3 regions of the Bacillus sp. NEB1478 genome follow, and region 2 is predicted to be linked to each of the others. Evidence: riboswitches for the same ligand, from Rfam matches in the RefSeq annotation. Region 2 holds a riboswitch; each other region holds the start of a gene.

Region 1 (6,802 bases), 780 kb from region 2:
TCATTTAGATCCATCAGAAAGCAGAAAAACATTTCAAGAATTAGGCTGGAAGAAAATCGTTGGCTTTCAAACGAGAAATCCTGTACATCGTGCACATGAATATATTCAAAAAACAGCGTTGGAGACAGTTGACGGATTGTTTCTAAATCCACTGGTCGGAGAAACGAAATCAGACGACATTCCAGCAGATGTTCGGATGGAAAGTTATCAAAAGTTACTAGAAACCTATTATCCGAAAGATCGTGTATTTTTAGCTGTATTTCCGGCAACAATGCGATATGCTGGCCCGCGAGAAGCCATTTTCCATGCGTTAGTTAGAAAGAATTTTGGCTGTACTCATTTTATCGTTGGCCGTGATCATGCAGGGGTCGGCAATTATTATGGAACGTATGAAGCGCAAGAGATTTTTACACAGTTTACTTCTGAAGAACTTGGCATCACACCCATGTTTTTTGAACATAGTTTTTATTGTACGAAATGCGAAGGTATGGCTTCTTCAAAAACGTGTCCGCATGGTCAAGATGATCGGGTAATTCTGTCGGGAACAAAAGTTAGAGAGCTTTTAAGAAATGGAGAGTTGCCTCCAAGCACGTTTAGCCGCAAAGAGGTAGTTGAGATACTAATAAATGGTTTAAAGCGTCATGAAGAAGAATCCAAATTAAAAGGAGATCAGCATGAGCATACAGCAAAATATAATTTGGCATGAGTCAACGATAACGAAAGATGACAGAAGAAAGCAGAATGCACATCACAGTTTTGTTCTTTGGTTCACTGGACTCTCGGGTTCAGGGAAATCTACCCTATCAAACGCCTTAGCGAAGGAACTATATGAAAGAAGAATAGGAAACTATGTATTGGATGGTGATAATATTCGAAATGGATTAAATGCAGATCTTGGTTTTTCTGATGAAGACCGCACAGAAAACATCCGCCGAATTTCCGAAGTATCAAAGCTTTTTGTGGATAATGGTACGGTAGTCTTAACTGCATTTATATCGCCTTTCTTAGAAGATAGGAAGAAAGCGAAAGAAATTGTAGGCGAGGATGAATTTATCGAAGTGTTTGTAAAATGTCCATTAGATGAGTGTGAGAAACGAGATCCAAAAGGACTTTATTTTAAAGCTAGAAATGGTGAAATTCCTGATTTCACGGGTATTGATTCCCCGTATGAAGAACCAGATCAACCGGCTTTAACGATTGAAACGAACAAACAATCTATCCCTGATTGTGTGGATACGATTATTGAGTACTTGGAACGAAGACAGCTTATTTAAGAGGAGATGATAATATGGCATATGATAAATTCTGGTCGGAAAATCTAAAGCTGAATAAGACTGAACAGAAAAAACTTGTAAAAGACGGTCTCAAAATCTTTGAGGATATTCCTTATTATGCTGCGAATGGATTCTCTTCCATTCCAAAAGAAGAATGGGATAGTTTTAAATGGGCAGGGCTATACTTGCAGCGACCAAAAGAAGATGGCTACTTTATGATGAGGATCAATGTCCCATCAGGTATTTTAAATTATGAACAGGTGAAGACATTAGCAGGTATTTGTAAGGATTACGGAAGAAGTGTTTTCGATATTACAACACGTCAGGCGATCCAGTTTCATTGGTTAACAATTGAGGAAATACCTGATATTTTTGAACGTTTAAGCGCAGTCGGACTATCGAGTGCAGGTGCATGTGGTGATATAACAAGAAACATAATGGGGAACCCCTTAGCTGGAATCGATCCCAATGAGCTTTTTGATACTTCAGGGGTTGTGAAAGAGGTGTATGAGTTTTTTCAGCATAATGAAGATTTCTCAAACCTGCCTAGAAAATACAAATTGTCGATTAGTACGAATGTGAAAAACAGTGCACATGCAGAAATTAATTGTGTAGCTTTCACTCCCGCTACCAAAAATATAAATGGCAAACAGGTTGCTGGGTTTCATATTAAGGTTGGCGGAGGATTATCTGCTAGACCTCATTTGGCTAAACCATTAGATCTGTTTATTGAACCTAATCAAGTAAAAGAAGTTGCAATTGCGATTACGACGATTTTCAGGGATTTTGGATACCGTGAAAAACGGCATCTCGCGAGACTTAAGTTTCTCATGGCGGACTGGGGGCCAGAGAAGTTTAAAGACAAAGTTTTGGAATATACAGGACCTCTCCCAGATAAAGGTGATGATGCGCTTACTGGATGGAATGCAGGGTATTTCTATGGTGTGCATCCACAAAAACAAGAGGGATTAAGCTACATCGGATTTAATGTACCAGTAGGCCGATTAGATGCAGATGAAGTGTTGGAAATTGCACGTATATCCGAAAAGTATGGCAATGGTGAAATCCGGACATGTAACTCACAGAACTTGATTATTCCAAATATCCCCCATGAGAATGTCCATGCTTTGCTGAAAGAGGAAGTTTTTAAACGGATTTCAATCGAACCAAGATCTTTTATTGCCTATTCAGTTTCCTGCACAGGGACTGAATACTGCAACCTGGCATTGGTCGAAACCAAGAAACGTATGCACCGGCTTGCAGAACGACTGGATGAGCAGATTGCACTTGATGTGCCAGTTCGAATCCATATGGTTGGGTGCCCGAATTCATGCGGACAGAGACAAATTGCAGATATCGGATTGCAAGGAGTGTTAATGCGTACAAAAGACAAAAAGATGGTTGAAGCATTTGAGATCTATGTTGGAGGAACATTAAATGAAGGTGGTAAATTCAATGAGAAATTGAAGGGTAAATTCGAGACTGGCCAATTAGACGAGGTTTTGTTTAATCTGCTCACCTTTTTTAAAGAAACGAAACTTCCTTCAGAAACTTTCTTTGACTACGTAAATAGAACCGGTCTTGACCAGCTTCAGTTAGAGCTGGATGAAATCTCTGGACGTTTAGCCGAACAAGTTTCATAAATCAGGAGGTTAATAATATGTATTTATATCGTTTCGAAGTTACTTCAAGTTCTGAAGTGATCGATGTAGTTATTGCCGCTTCACGAGATGAGCAGGCGTTTCAACTCGTGGAGGTTGAGCTAGAGAAGTATTTTTTAAAAGAACCTGAAATTGATGATATATCACTTTATGAAAAGAAAAAAATAAGATCTGGAAATGGCTTTGTACTCTATGAACGGGAAACGATAGTAAACAATTAAGGGGTGAGAATGATGGGAAAAGTTTATCTTGTTGGAGCGGGTCCGGGAGATCCGGGTTTAATAACTGTAAAAGGGCTGAGATGTATTCAAGAAGCGGATGTTATTTTGTATGATCGGCTTGTCAATAAAGAACTCCTGTCATACGCGAAACCGCATTGCGATTTAATTTATTGCGGTAAGCTCCCAAACTATCATTCAATGAAACAGGAAACAATCAACAGTTTCTTAGTCAAGCATGCACAGAAAGGGAAAACCGTCACACGACTAAAAGGAGGGGATCCATTCGTCTTCGGCAGAGGCGGTGAAGAAGCTGAGGCACTTGCAAAGAATCATCTGTATTTTGAAGTCGTTCCAGGAATTACTTCTGGTGTTGCAGCCCCTGCTTACGCAGGAATCCCTGTTACACATCGAGGAATAAGTTCGAGTTTTGCTTTTGTAACGGGACACCGGAAAAATGGTGAAAGTGAAGAACTGAAATGGGACAGTCTCGCGAAAGGCATTGATACTTTGGCGATTTATATGGGAGTTGGAAATCTGCCATATATATGCTCTAAACTGATTGAAAACGGCAAGAGCGAGACAACACCTGTTGCATTAATACACTGGGGTTCACTAGAAGAACAACGAACAGTTACAGGTACCCTCTCGACAATTGTAGAAATTGTAAAGAGAGAAAGAATAGAGAACCCGAGTATGATTGTAGTAGGAGAAGTGGTCCGTCTTAGGGAAGAATTAAGCTGGTTTGAACAACTGCAAGGAAATCAGCAAGCCGTGATGAGCGGAGCATTGTAGATGCAAGCATTACTTTTAATCTGTCATGGAAGCCGGTTAAAAGAAGGGAGTAACGAAGCAATATCCTTCGTCCAGCAATGTATAGAAAATATAGACACACCCATAAAAGAAATCTGCTTTCTTGAACTTTCTGAGCCTTCAATTAAAGAAGGTTTTGAAACTTGCATCAAAAAAGGAGCAACCAAAATTGCCGTCGTACCAGTCCTATTATTATCTGCAAATCATGCTAAAAAAGATATTCCAAAAGAGCTGTTCGAGTTACAGAATCAATACCCTGATGTAGAAATAACATATGGCCGTCCATTTGGAGTACATCAATCCATTTCTGACTTGTTATGGGAAAAGATAAGTCAAAAAGTCAGCGGTTTAAAAGATACATCTTATGTACTCCTGATCGGACGAGGAAGTTCAGACCCAGATGTTAAAAGGGACCTTGAAGCGATCGCGCATCATTTACAGCTGCAAAACCGTGTTCCACAAATTAAAGCTTGCTTTCTAACTGGTTCTGTACCAAGCTTTGAAGATGCCTTAACAAAAATTGATAAATATTGTGATCAAGTTGTAATTGTACCGTATTTATTGTTCACCGGTCTCCTTTTAAAGGGGATAAATAAGACCATCAATCACTACAAACGACAGAACGAAAAAGAAGTTGTATTATGCAATGCGCTTGGATATCACCCTATTTTAAAAAAGGTATTACAGACTCGTATAACCGAGACGCTATATAATAAGGAGAAGGATGCTTTTGTACCCTATTCATTTGAATCTCGCAAACAAGTTAGTGGTGATAGCAGGTGGGGGTAAGATTGCTCTGCGTAAAATTCAGGGTCTAGTAGAAACTGGGGCAAATATAACGGTTGTAAGTCCTGATGCAGTTTCCGAAATAAAAGAACTGTATACTCAAAAAAAACTTAAGTGGATATCAAGGGAAATCGAAGCAAGTGATTATACAGACGCATTTTTGATTATTGCTGCAACAAATGATCATGCAACGAATGCATGGATTGCCTCACAGGCTGTCGATAAGCAACTTATAAATGTTGCTGATCATCCGGACTTAGGCAATTTTATCGTTCCTTCTGTTGTTAGAAGAGGGAAGCTAGTATTCTCTGTTTCTACGAGTGGATCAAGTCCATCACTTTCTAAAAAAATCAAAAAAGAGCTAGAAAATACGTATTCTGCTGACTATGAATCATATGTTGATTTTTTATATGAATGCCGTGTTCTTGTGAAAAAACTCCATAATGGACATGAACGACGCATTGCTCTCGAAGAACTAATTAATAGACAATTCTTACAATCTGAAATATTACGAGAACATTATAAACAACAATTAATAAATAATGTTTCAACAAAAATCGAATACTGAAATCTTATCCAGAGAGGTGGAGGGAATGGCCCTGTGAAACCTCAGCAACCAGCAGCTGCTTCAAGCTGAAAAGGTGCTAATTCCTTCAAGTTTACTGGAACTTGTAGAGATAAGAAGACCAAAACTCAGAAAAGTCTTCTTAATTAGAAGACTTTTTTTTATTCAATATTAAAAGCAACTTGTCACAAAAGGTTGAAATCGGCGTTGAAAGTAATTTAAGTCGATCGTATTAGCGCTACTAAGGCGGATGGTTAAAGTTCAGTCATTCAGCCAAGTTATCTTTATGGGAGGCAGAAGATGGGTATATTAACAGATTTAAAACAAAACAAAATTTTGATTGGTGACGGTGCTATGGGCACACTCTTGTATTCTTATGGAACAGACTTTTGTTATGAAGAACTCAACCTCTCACAGCCTGATCAAATTCTGAATATCCATCATGCCTATATAGATGCCGGAGCAAATATCATTCAAACGAATTCGTATGCAGCAAACTATTCCAAACTTGAGCGTTACGGGCTCCAAGATTCAGTAAAGGAAATAAACAGTGCAGCTGTTCAGTTAGCCAGAAATTCAACGAAAAATAATGAATATGTTGTGGGAACAATTGGCGGTATCCGTGGAATTAAACCAAATAGAATACCAATGGAAGAAGTGAAACGCAGCTTTCGTGAACAATTATATTGTCTTTTAATGGAGAATGTAGATGGTATTTTATTAGAAACGTATTATGATTTAGAAGAATTGCAAACTGTTTTAGAAATCGCTAGAAGAGAAACAGATCTACCTATCATCTCCCAGGTATCTTTGCAGGAAGTAGGTATTATGCAGGACCGAACACCGATAACAGAAGCACTCGCTAAATTAGAAGCGAGTGGAGCAGATATTGTAGGTCTTAACTGCAGACTTGGTCCTTATCATATGCTAAAAACACTTGAAGAAGTCCCAATCCAAAAACACGCCTACCTTTCTGCTTACCCGAATGCCAGTCTTCCTTCTTATAATGATGGAAAGCTGCAATATGAAAGCGATGCCGAATACTTTAAAGAATGTGCCCGCGCCTTTCGGGATCAAGGTATTCGGTTACTTGGCGGTTGCTGTGGTACAACTCCAGCTCACATACGAGCGTTCTCTGAAGAACTAAAGGATGCTGAACCGATAACTGAGAAAGAAATAATGAAAAAACATAAAAAAATCGTTGTTCAGCCACCGTCTTCTCCTGCTAAACCAAAGATAACACCGCTTCATGAACAGGTGAAAAATAAGCAATCAATCATTGTTGAATTAGACCCGCCTAGAAAGTTGAGCACAACTCGTTTTATGGAAGGAGCTAATGCGCTCAAAAAGGCTGGCATTGATGCACTCACTCTTGCGGACAATTCCCTTGCTTCACCAAGAATATGTAATTCTGCTCTTGGATCCATCGTTCAATCACAGGTGAACTTGCGGCCGCTCGTTCATGTTACGTGCAGAGATCGGAAT
Region 2 (6,802 bases):
CACTACTGTTCCTATGGCTTCCTGGCTTGTTGTCCATTTCCACATATAATCACCCTCTTTTTTAAAAATAGCTATTTTCGTAAACGTTGTTGCCATTGACCCTTGCAATTGGTTGATTTCCGTTCCAGGTGCTCGCTTTCCGCGGGGCAGGCGGTGAGCCACATTCGTAACGTTTCACTTTTAAGTGTCTCACCTGTCTAGCTACAGCGGTTAGCCCCTCGAGGTCAAAAGGTTAATGGTCCTTAAGGCAAAAAGCGCCTTCTTAGCCCCTTTCCCTTTTGCTTGTCGGGGCTGACCAAACCGCTTCCGCTTTTCGGACTGCCCGCCTGTCCCGGCAGGACAAGGAAAGCTCCGGCAGCAAGACATCGCACGAAGAAAATTGAATTTTATTTTCGAGGAGTCTCCCACCTTACACTACAACCAACTATTCAAAGAAGACATTAAAAAAGATTTAATAGCAACAATCTTTTAGAAAAGAGCATTTAAATTTCCATATAAAAAAAACGGAATAATTTGCTACACTATAGTTAACTAAAAGATAACAGGAAGTGAAACTATGATTTATCCTTATCAAGATAAAAAACCGAAAATTTCTGAAACTGCTTTTATTGCAGATTATGTAACGATAACCGGTGATGTTCAAATCGGTGAGTGCTCCTCGATTTGGTTCAACACATCGATTCGGGGAGATGTTTCCCCAACAATCATAGGAAAGTATGTTAACGTGCAAGATAATTCTGTTTTACATCAAAGCCCTAACAGGACCCTTCATATTAAAGATGGTGTAACAATTGGTCATAGTGTCATCCTTCACAGCTGTACGATTGAAGAGAACGCACTGATCGGAATGGGTTCTTTAGTACTTGATGGTGCACAAATCGGCAAAGGTGCTTTTATAGGGGCTGGCAGTCTTGTTCCTCCTGGAAAAGTCATCCCGCCAAACACATTAGCATTCGGAAGACCAGCAAAAGTAGTTCGTGAATTAAATGATGATGATATTAAAGATATGGATCGTATTCGCCGTGAATATTACGAAAAAGGGCAATACTATAAGTCTCTTCAACCTAAGCGTTGAATTCAATTAGATTACCGTCAGGGTCACTTACATAAACTTGATGCCAATCTGTCTTGTTTATTTCTTTATTGAGGTAAGGAATTTTATGATGGTCAAGAATTTGCAATAATTTCTCCATATCTTTTACTCGGACAGCAAAATGCCCGTCCCTGCTATCAATTTGAGTTGTGTTCCTTCGAGCTTTCCCATCAGGATATTGAATCAAATGCAATTGAGTATTCCCAATATCATACCAAACGCCCGGAAAATCAAACTGAGGGCGTTTTTTATTTTGTTTAAATCCTAAAATACCCTCGTAAAAATATAAAGATTCCTTCAAATTTGTCACTAAAACGGAGACATGATGGATCCCTTCATACATAAGTCGTTCACCTCATTTTTTTAGAATGATTTGCCCATTATTTTACCATAGTCAATAAGAAATTGAGATGATTAAGTCATGATAACCTGTTCATTAGGAATAGAATGGTTTAGAGACTCTTTTGAAAGGTGGTTTTATTTTGATGAATCGGAATTCTAGCACAAAATCATACGTCCCATACCACAGCCCTTTCGATCCTTGCCCACCGATTGGAGAAAAATTTTACTCAACTCCTCCTAATTTATATATGGGATTCCAACCTTATGACCTGCCGCAGTTTTCTCCAAAAGAAGCTTTAAAGAAAGGCACTCTCTGGCCTGCATTTTATGATTATTACGAAAATCCTTATGCAAGAAGGAGGTAATAACTTTGCAGCAAACATTGCCTGAAGAGTTTTATCAGTGGATGGAAGAACTTCAAGCGGTTGACTTCGTTCTTGTAGAACTAACCTTGTATTTAGACACACATCCTCAAGATTCAAATGCAGTACAACAATTTAACCAATATGCCCAGCAAAGAAAAAAGATAAAACGAGCAATCGAATCCAAATATGGTCCACTTCAGCAATACGGAAACAGCTATTCTGGAATGCCTTGGAACTGGAACAGCGGACCATGGCCTTGGCAGATATAAAATAGGAGGTATTCATAGATGTGGATCTACGAAAAAAAGCTTCAGTATCCAGTAAAAGTATCTACATGCAATCCTACACTTGCCAAATATTTAATTGAACAATATGGAGGTGCTGATGGAGAATTGGCGGCAGCGTTAAGATACTTAAATCAAAGGTACTCCATTCCCGACAAAGTAATCGGACTGCTGACGGATATTGGTACAGAAGAATTTGCACATCTTGAGATGATAGCTACAATGATTTATAAGCTGACAAAGGATGCTACTCCGGAACAGTTAAAGAATGCCGGAATTGATGCCCATTACGCCAATCACGATAGCGCTATTTTTTATCATAATGCAGCAGGTGTTCCGTTTACTGCGAGTTACATAGCAGCAAAAGGAGATCCAATCGCTGATTTGTATGAAGACATAGCTGCTGAAGAAAAGGCACGTGCAACCTATCAATGGATTATCAACCTGTCAGATGATACTGATTTAAATGATTCACTCCGTTTTTTAAGAGAAAGGGAAATTATTCACTCTCAGCGTTTTAGGGAAGCGGTAGAAATTTTAAAAGAAGAAAGAGACCGAAAAATTTTCTTTTAAAGGAAGTTACTATGAAGGCAGTATTTCAATTTTTTATAAATATTTACAATCCATTAATCTCCTCCTAACATTTAGCAACTATGATTATAGTAGCTACAATGAATAGGAGGGATTTTTAGTATGATAAAAGTTATGGGTTGGCTTTATGAAAAAGAATGCACAATTTTCCGTCAAATAAATGGTAGATCACACAACTACTCGTTAGACCGATTTTTTCATGTATGGACACATCTAGGCGGTGCGGCTTTTACCATTTCGACTACTCTTTTTCTTTTAATCGTTCTTCCTGATCCATTAAAATCTTGGGGATTCGTTTGTTTACTTTCATTAATCCTCAGTCACATACCTGTATCGATCGTCAAAAAAATATATCCGCGCAAACGGCCTTACTTATCGCTCCCAGATACAATCACTGGAGATAATCCATTAAAAGATCACTCGTTTCCTTCAGGTCACACTACTGCCATCTTCTCTATAGTGACGCCTTTAATCGTATTAGACCCTTTTATCGGCGTGTTTTTATTAGTTGGAGCTCTATTAGTAGCAATATCCCGTATGTATTTGGGATTGCATTATCCTACTGATGTCATTGCAGGTATGATTTTAGGGATAAGTTCAAGTTTTCTTTCCTTTTTCTTAGTAAATGAAGTTATACTGCCTTATTTTAATTAAAAAATGGATTATCCGCTTTTAATGAAGGATTGAAATTTAATAATTCCACTGTTAATCCGAATATTTCCACGTAATTTTGATTAATTCCACATTAAGTGCCAATAAATCCACATTTGGTCAAAATAAACTAAAAAAGCAGACACTCAGTTTGAGGTCTGCTTTTTGTATTATTAGATATTCGCTTGATTTTTAAGTTCTTCTGCTTTATCAGTTTGCTCCCAAGGAAGCGCGATGTCAGTACGTCCGAAGTGACCGTAAGCAGCTGTTTGCTTGTAGATTGGACGGCGAAGATCAAGCATTTTAATGATTCCTGCTGGACGAAGGTCAAAGTTGTTACGAACAAGCTCAACAAGAACTTCTTCAGATACTTTACCTGTTTCAAAAGTGTTAACAGCGATCGATACAGGTTGTGCAACACCGATTGCATAAGCAAGCTGAACTTCAACTTTGTCTGCCAGACCTGAAGCTACGATGTTTTTTGCAACGTAACGTGCAGCATAAGCAGCAGAGCGGTCAACTTTTGTAGCATCCTTACCAGAGAATGCACCGCCACCGTGACGAGCGTAGCCTCCGTAAGTATCAACGATGATTTTACGTCCTGTAAGACCAGCATCACCTTGTGGTCCGCCGATTACGAAACGGCCAGTCGGATTGATGAAATACTTCGTGTTCTCATCAATTAATTCAGCTGGAACTACTGGTAAAATAACTTTTTCTTTAACATCTTTTTGGATTTCTTCCAGTGTGTTTTCAGGATGGTGCTGAGTTGAAATAACGATTGTATCAATACGAACCGGTTTGTCGTTTTCATCGTATTCAACCGTTACTTGTGTTTTACCATCAGGACGTAAGTAAGGAATTTCTTCACTCTTACGTACTTCAGTTAAACGGCGAGAAAGCTTGTGCGCTAATGAGATTGGAAGAGGCATAAGCTCTTCAGTCTCGTTACAAGCAAAGCCGAACATTAACCCTTGGTCACCAGCACCAATTGCTTCGATCTCAGCATCTGTCATTGAACCTTCGCGTGCTTCAAGTGCTTGGTCTACACCCATAGCGATATCAGCAGATTGCTCATCGATAGACGTTAGAACTGCACATGTTTCAGAGTCAAAGCCGTATTTCGCACGATCATAACCGATTTCTTTAATCGTTTCACGTACGACTTTCGGAATGTCAACATATGTTGAAGTTGTGATTTCACCAGCAACAAGCACTAGACCTGTTGTAACTGAAGTTTCACAAGCTACACGAGCATTTGGATCATTTGCTAGGATTTCATCTAAGATGGCATCTGAAATTTGGTCACAAATTTTATCTGGATGCCCTTCTGTTACGGATTCAGATGTAAATAAACGACGACTTACTTTTTTGGACAATTGAATATCCTCCCTTTATCTACTTTCAATGATACGGTACTTTATTCTTATCTATTTGCATATTTTATGTTCTTCGCCTGTAAAATGGCATAAAAAAAGCCCTTCCCTGTTTGACGAATTCAATCACGAGGAAAAGGTTTAAATACATATGCCTTCAACCTCTTATTTTCCAAGGTATTACACCTTGCAGGTTAGCACCTTTTCATTCTTAAGGATGATGATCATCCACCGAAATGTCGGTTGCTGGGTTTCATAGGGCCTGTCCCTCCACCTACTCAGAATAAGAGTAGCCGTTCTCGAAATATGATAGCGTAATGATCTTAACCTGTCAATAGAAACTGGCTTTAAAACTGTATATTCCATATTATATAGAAAGAAGTGAAAAATTAAACAATTGGAACCGCATTCAATATTATGATGATTCGTACATTTTTCACAATTAATTATGAGTATGAAGAACTTTTTTGGAACGCTTTCATAAAATAGTATACATTATTTAAGTTAATGTGTTATACTAATTTTCGAATATATCACTCTAGAATAAAGGATGGTACTGTCTGATATGAATACATTGGAATTTACGACAACTTTAAATGAACTTGTGACTCGTCAAACGACTCACCAGAATTTACCTGTCCCGGTACTAGTTGAAAAATCGTTAAACCGTAATGAAGGCATTCTTACATCTACAGGTGCGCTTCGAGCAACTACTGGTAAATATACAGGACGGTCACCAGAAGACAAATTTATCGTTGAAGACGCCTCCGTGAAAGATCTAATTGATTGGGGAAAAGTAAATAAGCCTTTCTCACCCGAAAATTTCGATAAATTGTATAAAAAAGTACTTCAATACTTAGGCAGCAAAGAAGAGTTATTTTCATTTAAAGGATTCGCAGGTGCAGACAAAGAATACCGTCTTCCTATTCAAGTAGTTAATGAATACGCATGGCATAACTTATTTGCACATCAGATGTTCGTACGTCCTAACGAAAGCGAATTAGCTGGACACGAATCAGAATTCACAGTGGTTTCAGCACCTGGATTTCTAGCTAATCCTGCAGAAGATGGAACGAACTCTGAAACGTTTATTATTATATCATTTGAAAAACGCATCGTATTAATCGGTGGAACAGAATATGCTGGCGAAATCAAAAAGTCCATCTTCTCTGTTATGAACTTCTTGCTTCCTGAGAGAGGAATTCTATCCATGCATTGTTCTGCAAACGTTGGAAATGAAGGCGATGTGGCATTATTCTTTGGTCTTTCAGGAACTGGGAAAACAACATTATCGGCAGATCCTAACCGCAGACTAATTGGTGATGATGAGCATGGATGGGCGAATACTGGTGTTTTCAATATCGAAGGCGGATGTTATGCAAAAACAATCGATCTTTCATATGAAAAAGAGCCGCAAATCTGGAATGCAATCCGATTTGGAAGCGTTTTAGAGAATGTGATGATTGATGAGAATTCGCGAATCGCCGACTATAAAGATTCAACTTTAACTGAAAACACACGTGCTGCATACCCTGTAGACGCAATTCCAAATGTTATCCAGCCAAGTGTAGCTGGACATCCAAATACGATTGTATTCTTAACAGCTGATGCGTTTGGCGTATTGCCTCCAATCAGTAAGTTAACGAAAGAACAAGCGATGTATCATTTCCTTTCTGGATACACAAGTAAACTTGCAGGAACAGAAAGAGGAGTTACTTCACCGCAAGCTACTTTCTCAACATGTTTTGGAGCTCCATTCTTGCCGCTGCCAGCAACGGTTTATGCAGAAATGCTTGGTAAGAAAATCGACCAGCACAACGTTCAAGTATACCTTGTCAACACTGGATGGTCTGGCGGGGAATACGGTGTCGGAAAGCGTATGAACCTTGGCTATACGCGTGCAATGGTGCAAGCTGCGCTTGAAGGTGAACTTACATCTGTTGAAACTGTTGTAGATCCGGTATTCGGACTGCACATCCCAACTCATTGTCCTGGTGTACCCGATCAAGTTCTTCAACCGAAGAAAACATGGGAAAACCAAGATCAATACGACGTAAAAGCAAAAGAATTAGCAGCAAAGTTCAAAGCAAACTTTGAAAA
Region 3 (6,802 bases), 1.9 Mb from region 2:
TTCGACATATACCGAATTTATCTTTATAGCAAAAGTATATTGAATAAAGAAAGAGGATTCTTTATGAAAGAAACATTAGACTTAATAGACTTTGCCCTGCAAAAAAGTGGATTAGATCCACTTAAAGATCCGACTCAGGTTCAATACTTGGGTGAGGGCGCATGGCATCAAGCATATCTCGTTCAACTGCGGGTTGGGGAAGCTGTTGTTGTAAGGTTTCCAAAAGCGGTAGCATACGGGAAGAAGGTAGAATTTGACGAGACGGCATGTCTGGCAGAATATGAAGGAACGAAAGCGTATTATAAACTGGCAAATAGCGTTAAACCAGGTATTTGTCCTGAATTTTTTCAATATTATGTTGGTAAGAATAAAACGTTTACTGTTGAATCGTATGCTGGAAAACCGATTAAGCTTGAAAACTTTACGTTCATGGAAGCATTCCAGACGGGTGCAGAAATGGGTGAATTTTTCCGATACATGAACATGGCACAGCACGGGTTAAAAGGCTTCGGATACTTAAGATGGAATGGTACAAATATTGAAGGACAGTTCCAGTCGAGTGTTACAGAGTTCATGAAAGAAGAGAATAAAGAGTACTTAAACGACTTTAAAGGGTTTATCCTAAATTATGATCGGCATGTTCATCCAGCAGCAATGATTCAACTTGAGGAATGCATGAGAAACAGGAATCTTGATGAATCTCAAATTGTATTTACGAACCAGGATACTTCTCCTGAGAATATATTGCTTCACGGTGATGGAAGAGTATGTCTAATCGACCCAGTACCGCTTTTGTACAGTGGAGATTCGTTAGCAGGTAATTTTATAAACAATTATCATACACTTTATGCAACTTTCTTTAATTCACCACGTTACGCAAAACATCAGTTCGATCGATTTGAGGAAAAGCTGCAAACTATAGTTGATGGTTTTATGGAAGGCTATTGCAATGGTGATGCTGATGTAAAGAAACGGGTGAAACAAGAGGAGTTTATCAAACTGACAAGCTTGACCGCTTTTCAATTCAAGGTATTGCACAGTGATATGACGTTAGAACAAAAAATTCGTTACGGCGAAAAAGAGGCGATTGCAAACAGAATCCCTGTACTTGTTAAAAGAATTGAAGAGTTTCAGTGGAATTTAGATAGAAGCGGAACAAAATTGGCATAACCAGCATATTACATTCATAATCTAAATTTAATCGTTCGTGCAATGATAATGAGACTTTTGAATGACTTTTAAGATTTTTCTAAAAACGGTTGACTTTCGAAAATGAGATGCCTATAATCCTATTCAAGAACAAAATAAACATCTTCACATTATTGTGGTAAACCATATAAAATGAATATCTCTTATCCAGAGAGGCGGAGGGACTAGGCCCTATGAAGCCCGGCAACCAACAGACCACAACGGTTTGGAAAGGTGCCAATTCCTACAGATCATATTTGGTCTGAAAGATAAGAGGAGGACATCAAACCCTCTTCTTAGGAAGGGGGTTTTTTATTTTTCCCTCTTCTCAATACTTCAACATTACTTCCTAGCCTAAACCTTATTCCTGCTTTTATACCGATTTACATTCCATGATTAAATCACCTAAAGGAGAGATTCGATGACTAAACAAATTTTCCGAAGAGAGCTGAGAGCCCATGACCTATAAAAACTTGATTGAGCCAGCGCGAGAAGCCGGTAAGGTTATGTTAGGGGAGTTTACGTTAGAATCCGGTCAATTAATAACAGACTTAGAATTAGCTTTTGAAAAGGTGGGGAATTCTAGAGGTCCTGTGATTCTGCTTTGTCATGCACTTACTGGAAATCAAGATGCATATGGCACAGAAGAGGATCCTGGCTGGTGGAGAGGTCTCATCGGACCTGACAGCTATATTGATACTAATCTTTATCAAGTTATAACATTTAATGTGCTTGGCGGCTGCAGCGGCTCAACAGGCCCTGCTTCGATAAATGCCGGAACAGGCAGACCTTATCAAGACAGTTTTCCTTTCATAACGGTTAGAGACATGGTCCGTGCAGAGAGGTATGCGCTCGAAGGATTAGGAATTCCGAGATTGTCTGCTGTAATTGGAGGATCGTTAGGAGGCATGCAAGCCTTGGAATGGGCTGTTCAGTTTCCTTATCTAATTGAAAAAGTGTTCGTTCTTGCAGCAACTCCTCATTTAAATGATTACGGAATTGCGTTTAACCGATTGGCGATCCATGCGATTGAAAATGATCCAGTGTACAAAAGCGGAAACCGTGAAGAAGGGGAACGATTAATTGGATTGGAAATTGCGAGAATGGCGGGACTTTTAACTTATCGTCAGCCAAAGCTTTTTAACGATCGATTTCAGCGTACAATCCGGGATGGGGATGCAGAAGGCAAGTCTTTTTACCAAGTAGAATCCTATATGACATATCAGGGGGAGAAGCTTACCACTCGTTTTGATGTAGATAGTTATTTGACTCTTCTGTATGCGATGAATGCACACGATATTGGCGATAAACTAGGCGGATGGAAAAGGGCAGCTTCTCAAATTCAGGCAGAAGTTCACGCATTCGGTTATACAGGAGACCTCATTTATCCTCCAGAAGAAATTGAGGAGTTCGTAAAACAAACACGATACGGAACGTTCTATTCGATTGAAACCGATTTTGGACATGATGGTTTTTTAGTAGAGTTTGATAAATGGGGTCCTTATATAAAAGCGGCCTTATCACAGGAGAGTGGGTTGAAATATGGCACCTATTAAAGCAGCTTTGCTTGGTTTCGGTACAGTTGGGCAAGGAGTTTATGAAGCACTAAAAACACACAAGAGGCAGCTGGAATCTGTATTTGGGAACGAAGTCGTGATCGAGGCTATCCTCGTGAAGGATGGTTCGAAAAAAAGAGATGTGGATCCTGATGTACTTGTTACGACAGACTTTGATGCGATCTTAAGAATTCCTGATCTGCAGATAGTTTTTGAAGCGATCGTGGGTGAAGAGCCGGGGTTCACGTATTTAAGAAAAGCGATTGCGCTAGGCTGCCACATCATCACAGCGAATAAAGTGATGTTTGCCAAACACGGCAGAACACTGCTGTCGAAGGCGGATGAGGAGGGTGTTGGAATCGGTTTTGAAGCTACAACAGCTGGTGGAACACCAATCATTCGCAGTATTTCACAGCTGCTGCAAGTAAATGAAATACACTCGATTGAAGCTATCTTGAACGGTACTTCTAATTATATTTTAACGACAATTCGTGAAAAAGGATTGCCATTTCTAGAGGTCTTAAAGACGGCTCAGGAACTCGGATATGCAGAAGCAGATCCTGTAAACGACGTAGAAGGCTATGATGCTTTTTATAAGCTGATGATTCTAAGTGAACTTTCTTTCGGGAACGCTCCAAACTGGAATGATGTTGAGAGGCAGGGCATAACAGAGGTCGCACAGGAACATATTGAATTGTTCAGCCGATGGGGTTATAGGATCAAACACTTAGCACGGATCCGAAAAGAGGGTGAACAGCTTAGTGCATCTGTAAAACCCGTTTTGGTAGACACTGATCATTCCTTATACGGTATCGAAGGGGTGCAAAATGCAGTGATGGTGGAAACAAGTCTCGCCGGAAAAGTAACGATACAAGGTGCTGGAGCTGGAAAACTTCCAACGGCAAGTGCCATGGTAGAAGACTTAACCTTTGTGCTGCAGCCTAAGCCTGTAAACTTAAAACTATTTACGCAGGACGTGGAACAAAGAGCAATTGCTAGTGTCCAAGAATCTCAGCAAGCTCTCGTTGTGATTGGAAAAGACCCGTTATCAGCAGATCTGGCCTCTTTTGATGCAGTCATTGTTAAGCAGGAAGAATCAGCAGGTCTCATCTATCGTTTGATTCATTGCTCAAGTGAAGCTGCTCTTGCCTTGAAATGTGATACTTCTCTTCATATTTATGAAGTTGCGTGTGATCAGCTTGAGAAGGTTGACGATCTAAGTGAGGTCGTGAATTTTTAATAATGATATCTCTGGTGTCATACCAACTGTTTAATAAAGAAGCCGCAGAGTGGACCCTGCGGTTTTTTTGTAGATATCTTTTCGGAATGAAGATTACATACAAAAAGGCTGTATTCACACACTCAAATTTCAATATTCGCACGCAGCACGATTTCAAAGGTTCCCCAGAGTTCAAATGCATAAAAAAGAAGCCAAAACCGCAGTTTTGGCACCTTCTTAAACCATTGTTATTATTTATTTCATTGGAATTAATGCGTTGTAGCGGTCTGCAGCTTTTTGGTCATCTGTTTTACTAAAATCATAGTTATAAATCGCGCCTTCCCAATCTCCATACATTGGGTTTGGTAATTGAATATACTTTGAACCTAGTTCACTCGCAATCTGATCTACATTAGCAAAACGTTTTTTTAAGTCTGCTTTATAAAAAATATCAGATAGATCATTGGCATTATCACCAATAAGCATGACGATTTTATTAGTCTTAGAGATTTCGTCCTGACGGATGCCTTTTTGAGAAGTTGTTGTTTTTAATAAAACATGTTTGTCGTCTACGTTAGGCAAACCGTGAAGATTTAAGTTTTTCATCGTATCTTCTTTTTCTGAAACAGTACGGTTGGAAACATAGAAAATTTCCACTCCTAATTTATCAGCCGCTAGTAAGAAATCTTTTGATCCTGGAATAAGTTCTGCTTTAGCCATGTGAATCCATTCAGACCAGCCAGCAGGATATGCTGCATTGTTTTTAATTGCCCATGCAGTATGAGGAGAATTATCTAAAACGGTTTCATCAATATCTAATACGACAGCAGGACGAATCTGGTTCTTCTTGAGTTGGATCGTACCATTCTTAACCTTATAATCTTGCATTGCCATTTCCTGAAGCTCTTCAGCAGCTTGATTGTAAGTTTGAATCTGCAAAGCTTTGTTTTCTGCTGATGTTTGGAACCAGTTTGTAGCCATAACGGTTTGTTCTTGACTGCTTTTTTCAAGATCTGCTTTCGTTACACCTACACCCGTTAACGAACCAAGTCCGAACGTACCCGCGAGTGCGACAACGGCAAATGATTTTTTCATGATAATCTCCCCTATGTAATTTTTTTAGAAGGCAGCTGAACACTTTACCCCTATATTAATAAAATATCTTTCATTGTAAATAGTTTCAATATTTTCTTTAATTTGAATGATAAAAATATATATTTAATAACATTTATTAACATATGATGGGATTAATGGTTGAAAAGGATGAATAAGGAAATGTTATTTTAAAATTTTTTCTCCTGTTAATTTAAGTAGCCTGTCCATATATTATAAGGATGGCTAATAACAAAATTTTCACATTTTAATCCCGTTAAAAGAAATAAAGTATTATAATTTCTTTGTGATGATTAAACATAAACGGAGGAAATGATGATGAGTACAGTCTCAAACGAGTACAATATGGGAGATTTCAGAATAGTTGTGCGTGAAACGAAAGAAGGCACTAAAACAGCACGATTAAGTTCAGGATTTCACGGAGGCATTCTTGAAGTGGAAAAAGAAAAAGAAGGTATCCGCATTAAAGAAATGGAAGTAGGAAGTGCTCATATTACACCTGAACATTTAGCAATGCTATTGTATTTATCGGGTGTTTCAACAGAAGTAGTGGATGAAATAAAGAAAATTGAAGAAAACTTTCGTACAAAGGCATAATAAAAGAAAGAAAAGGCTCAAAAGAAGTGGTAAGACTATCTTTTGAGTCTTTTTTTGATATTAGAGTAAATTACGACGCGCCATCAGGAAAAAACCTTTTCGAATCTGCCTTCTACGTCAAATGAATTAATGATTTATTCAAGCTCATTCTATGTAAAATAAATGAAAATGATAGATAAATAGAGAATATAACCGATACATGATAAAAAGATTAAGGAGCTGCCTTAATGAATCATCCAAAACATATTGTTTCAGTTTCTGCTCTTGTTCAAAATGATCAAGGAGAAACGCTTTTATTAAAAACACATTTTAGACCGGATACTTGGGAGATGCCTGGTGGCCAAGTGGAAGAAGGGGAGCCTTTAGAAGAAGCGGTTTGCCGTGAAGTTTTGGAAGAGACAGGGATTGAAATAGAACTGGTCGGGGTTACAGGTGTCTATTACAATACAACAAGACACGTTTTAACGATCATATATAAAGCGAAATACATAACAGGAACGATTGTCATACAGCCTGAAGAAGTACAAGATGCAAGATTTATAGCGATCGATGAGCATAATATTTCAGACTGGATAACAAGACCCCATTCGAGATCTAGGACCCTGCATGCAATGGCGAATAAAGAAACGATAAAAAGTGAGTCTTGGAAAATGGATCCTTACGAGTTGATCAGCTGTACGTAATATTTCTTTACAACATTTTAAAAGCCTGCTCTCATCAGAGGCAGGCTTCTTCTCTCTCTGTTCTCTCTCTAATCTGTCTTTATCACTGTTTTTCATACGAGTGGTTGATAAAAGCAAAAGGTTTAACGCGTTTGGAAGATTGCTTATTTCTTTCCATTAGCACCAGCCGTAACCACCGCCATAACCGCCGCCATAACCGCCGCAGTAACCGCCGTCATAACCACCGCACCAACAAGCACCAACAATGATTAACAAGATAAATAGTACTACGATTAAAGCAAAGCTATTACCGTGTGACTTAAATCCCATTTACCCCACCTCCTTCTTTACATAGACAATTTATTAAAGGTACAAGTTTAAGGTTTGGGCGAGATTAGCCCATTTTTCACGGACAAAGTTTGATTGTAGTAAATACAAATATCTTTTACTAATTTTTACAATTAGAT

The links. A riboswitch is a leader RNA that binds a small molecule or an ion and turns the genes downstream of it on or off. The one in region 2 is predicted to bind S-adenosylmethionine.
Region 1: linked by a shared signal. The riboswitch ahead of RGB74_RS09225 (bifunctional homocysteine S-methyltransferase/methylenetetrahydrofolate reductase) and the one ahead of metK (methionine adenosyltransferase) in region 2 are both predicted to bind S-adenosylmethionine.
Region 3: linked by a shared signal. The riboswitch ahead of RGB74_RS15425 (homoserine O-acetyltransferase MetX) and the one ahead of metK (methionine adenosyltransferase) in region 2 are both predicted to bind S-adenosylmethionine.

Annotation. Positions count from the first base shown of each region.
Region 1 covers NZ_CP134049.1:1,856,000-1,862,801, forward strand. The annotation lists gene sat (sulfate adenylyltransferase) at 1-706, shown strand, start outside; gene cysC (adenylyl-sulfate kinase) at 681-1,274, shown strand; gene RGB74_RS09200 (nitrite/sulfite reductase) at 1,289-2,917, shown strand; gene RGB74_RS09205 (DUF3906 family protein) at 2,935-3,156, shown strand; gene cobA (uroporphyrinogen-III C-methyltransferase) at 3,169-3,948, shown strand; gene RGB74_RS09215 (sirohydrochlorin chelatase) at 3,949-4,755, shown strand; gene RGB74_RS09220 (NAD(P)-binding protein) at 4,697-5,320, shown strand; SAM riboswitch class I at 5,322-5,436, shown strand; gene RGB74_RS09225 (bifunctional homocysteine S-methyltransferase/methylenetetrahydrofolate reductase) at 5,618-6,802, shown strand, end outside.
Region 2 covers NZ_CP134049.1:1,080,176-1,086,977, reverse strand. The annotation lists gene RGB74_RS05215 (alpha/beta hydrolase) at 1-45, opposite strand, end outside; gene RGB74_RS05210 (gamma carbonic anhydrase) at 557-1,075, shown strand; gene RGB74_RS05205 (VOC family protein) at 1,065-1,436, opposite strand; gene RGB74_RS05200 (spore coat associated protein CotJA) at 1,579-1,800, shown strand; gene RGB74_RS05195 (spore coat protein CotJB) at 1,842-2,069, shown strand; gene RGB74_RS05190 (manganese catalase family protein) at 2,088-2,657, shown strand; gene RGB74_RS05185 (phosphatase PAP2 family protein) at 2,778-3,329, shown strand; gene metK (methionine adenosyltransferase) at 3,500-4,705, opposite strand; SAM riboswitch class I at 4,865-4,992, opposite strand; gene pckA (phosphoenolpyruvate carboxykinase (ATP)) at 5,268-6,802, shown strand, end outside.
Region 3 covers NZ_CP134049.1:3,061,860-3,068,661, reverse strand. The annotation lists gene RGB74_RS15430 (hypothetical protein) at 64-1,170, shown strand; SAM riboswitch class I at 1,350-1,464, shown strand; gene RGB74_RS15425 (homoserine O-acetyltransferase MetX) at 1,647-2,744, shown strand; gene RGB74_RS15420 (homoserine dehydrogenase) at 2,731-3,984, shown strand; gene RGB74_RS15415 (5'-nucleotidase, lipoprotein e(P4) family) at 4,219-5,058, opposite strand; gene RGB74_RS15410 (hypothetical protein) at 5,395-5,673, shown strand; gene RGB74_RS15405 (NUDIX hydrolase) at 5,901-6,356, shown strand; partial or broken gene RGB74_RS15400 (YjcZ family sporulation protein) at 6,585-6,665, opposite strand.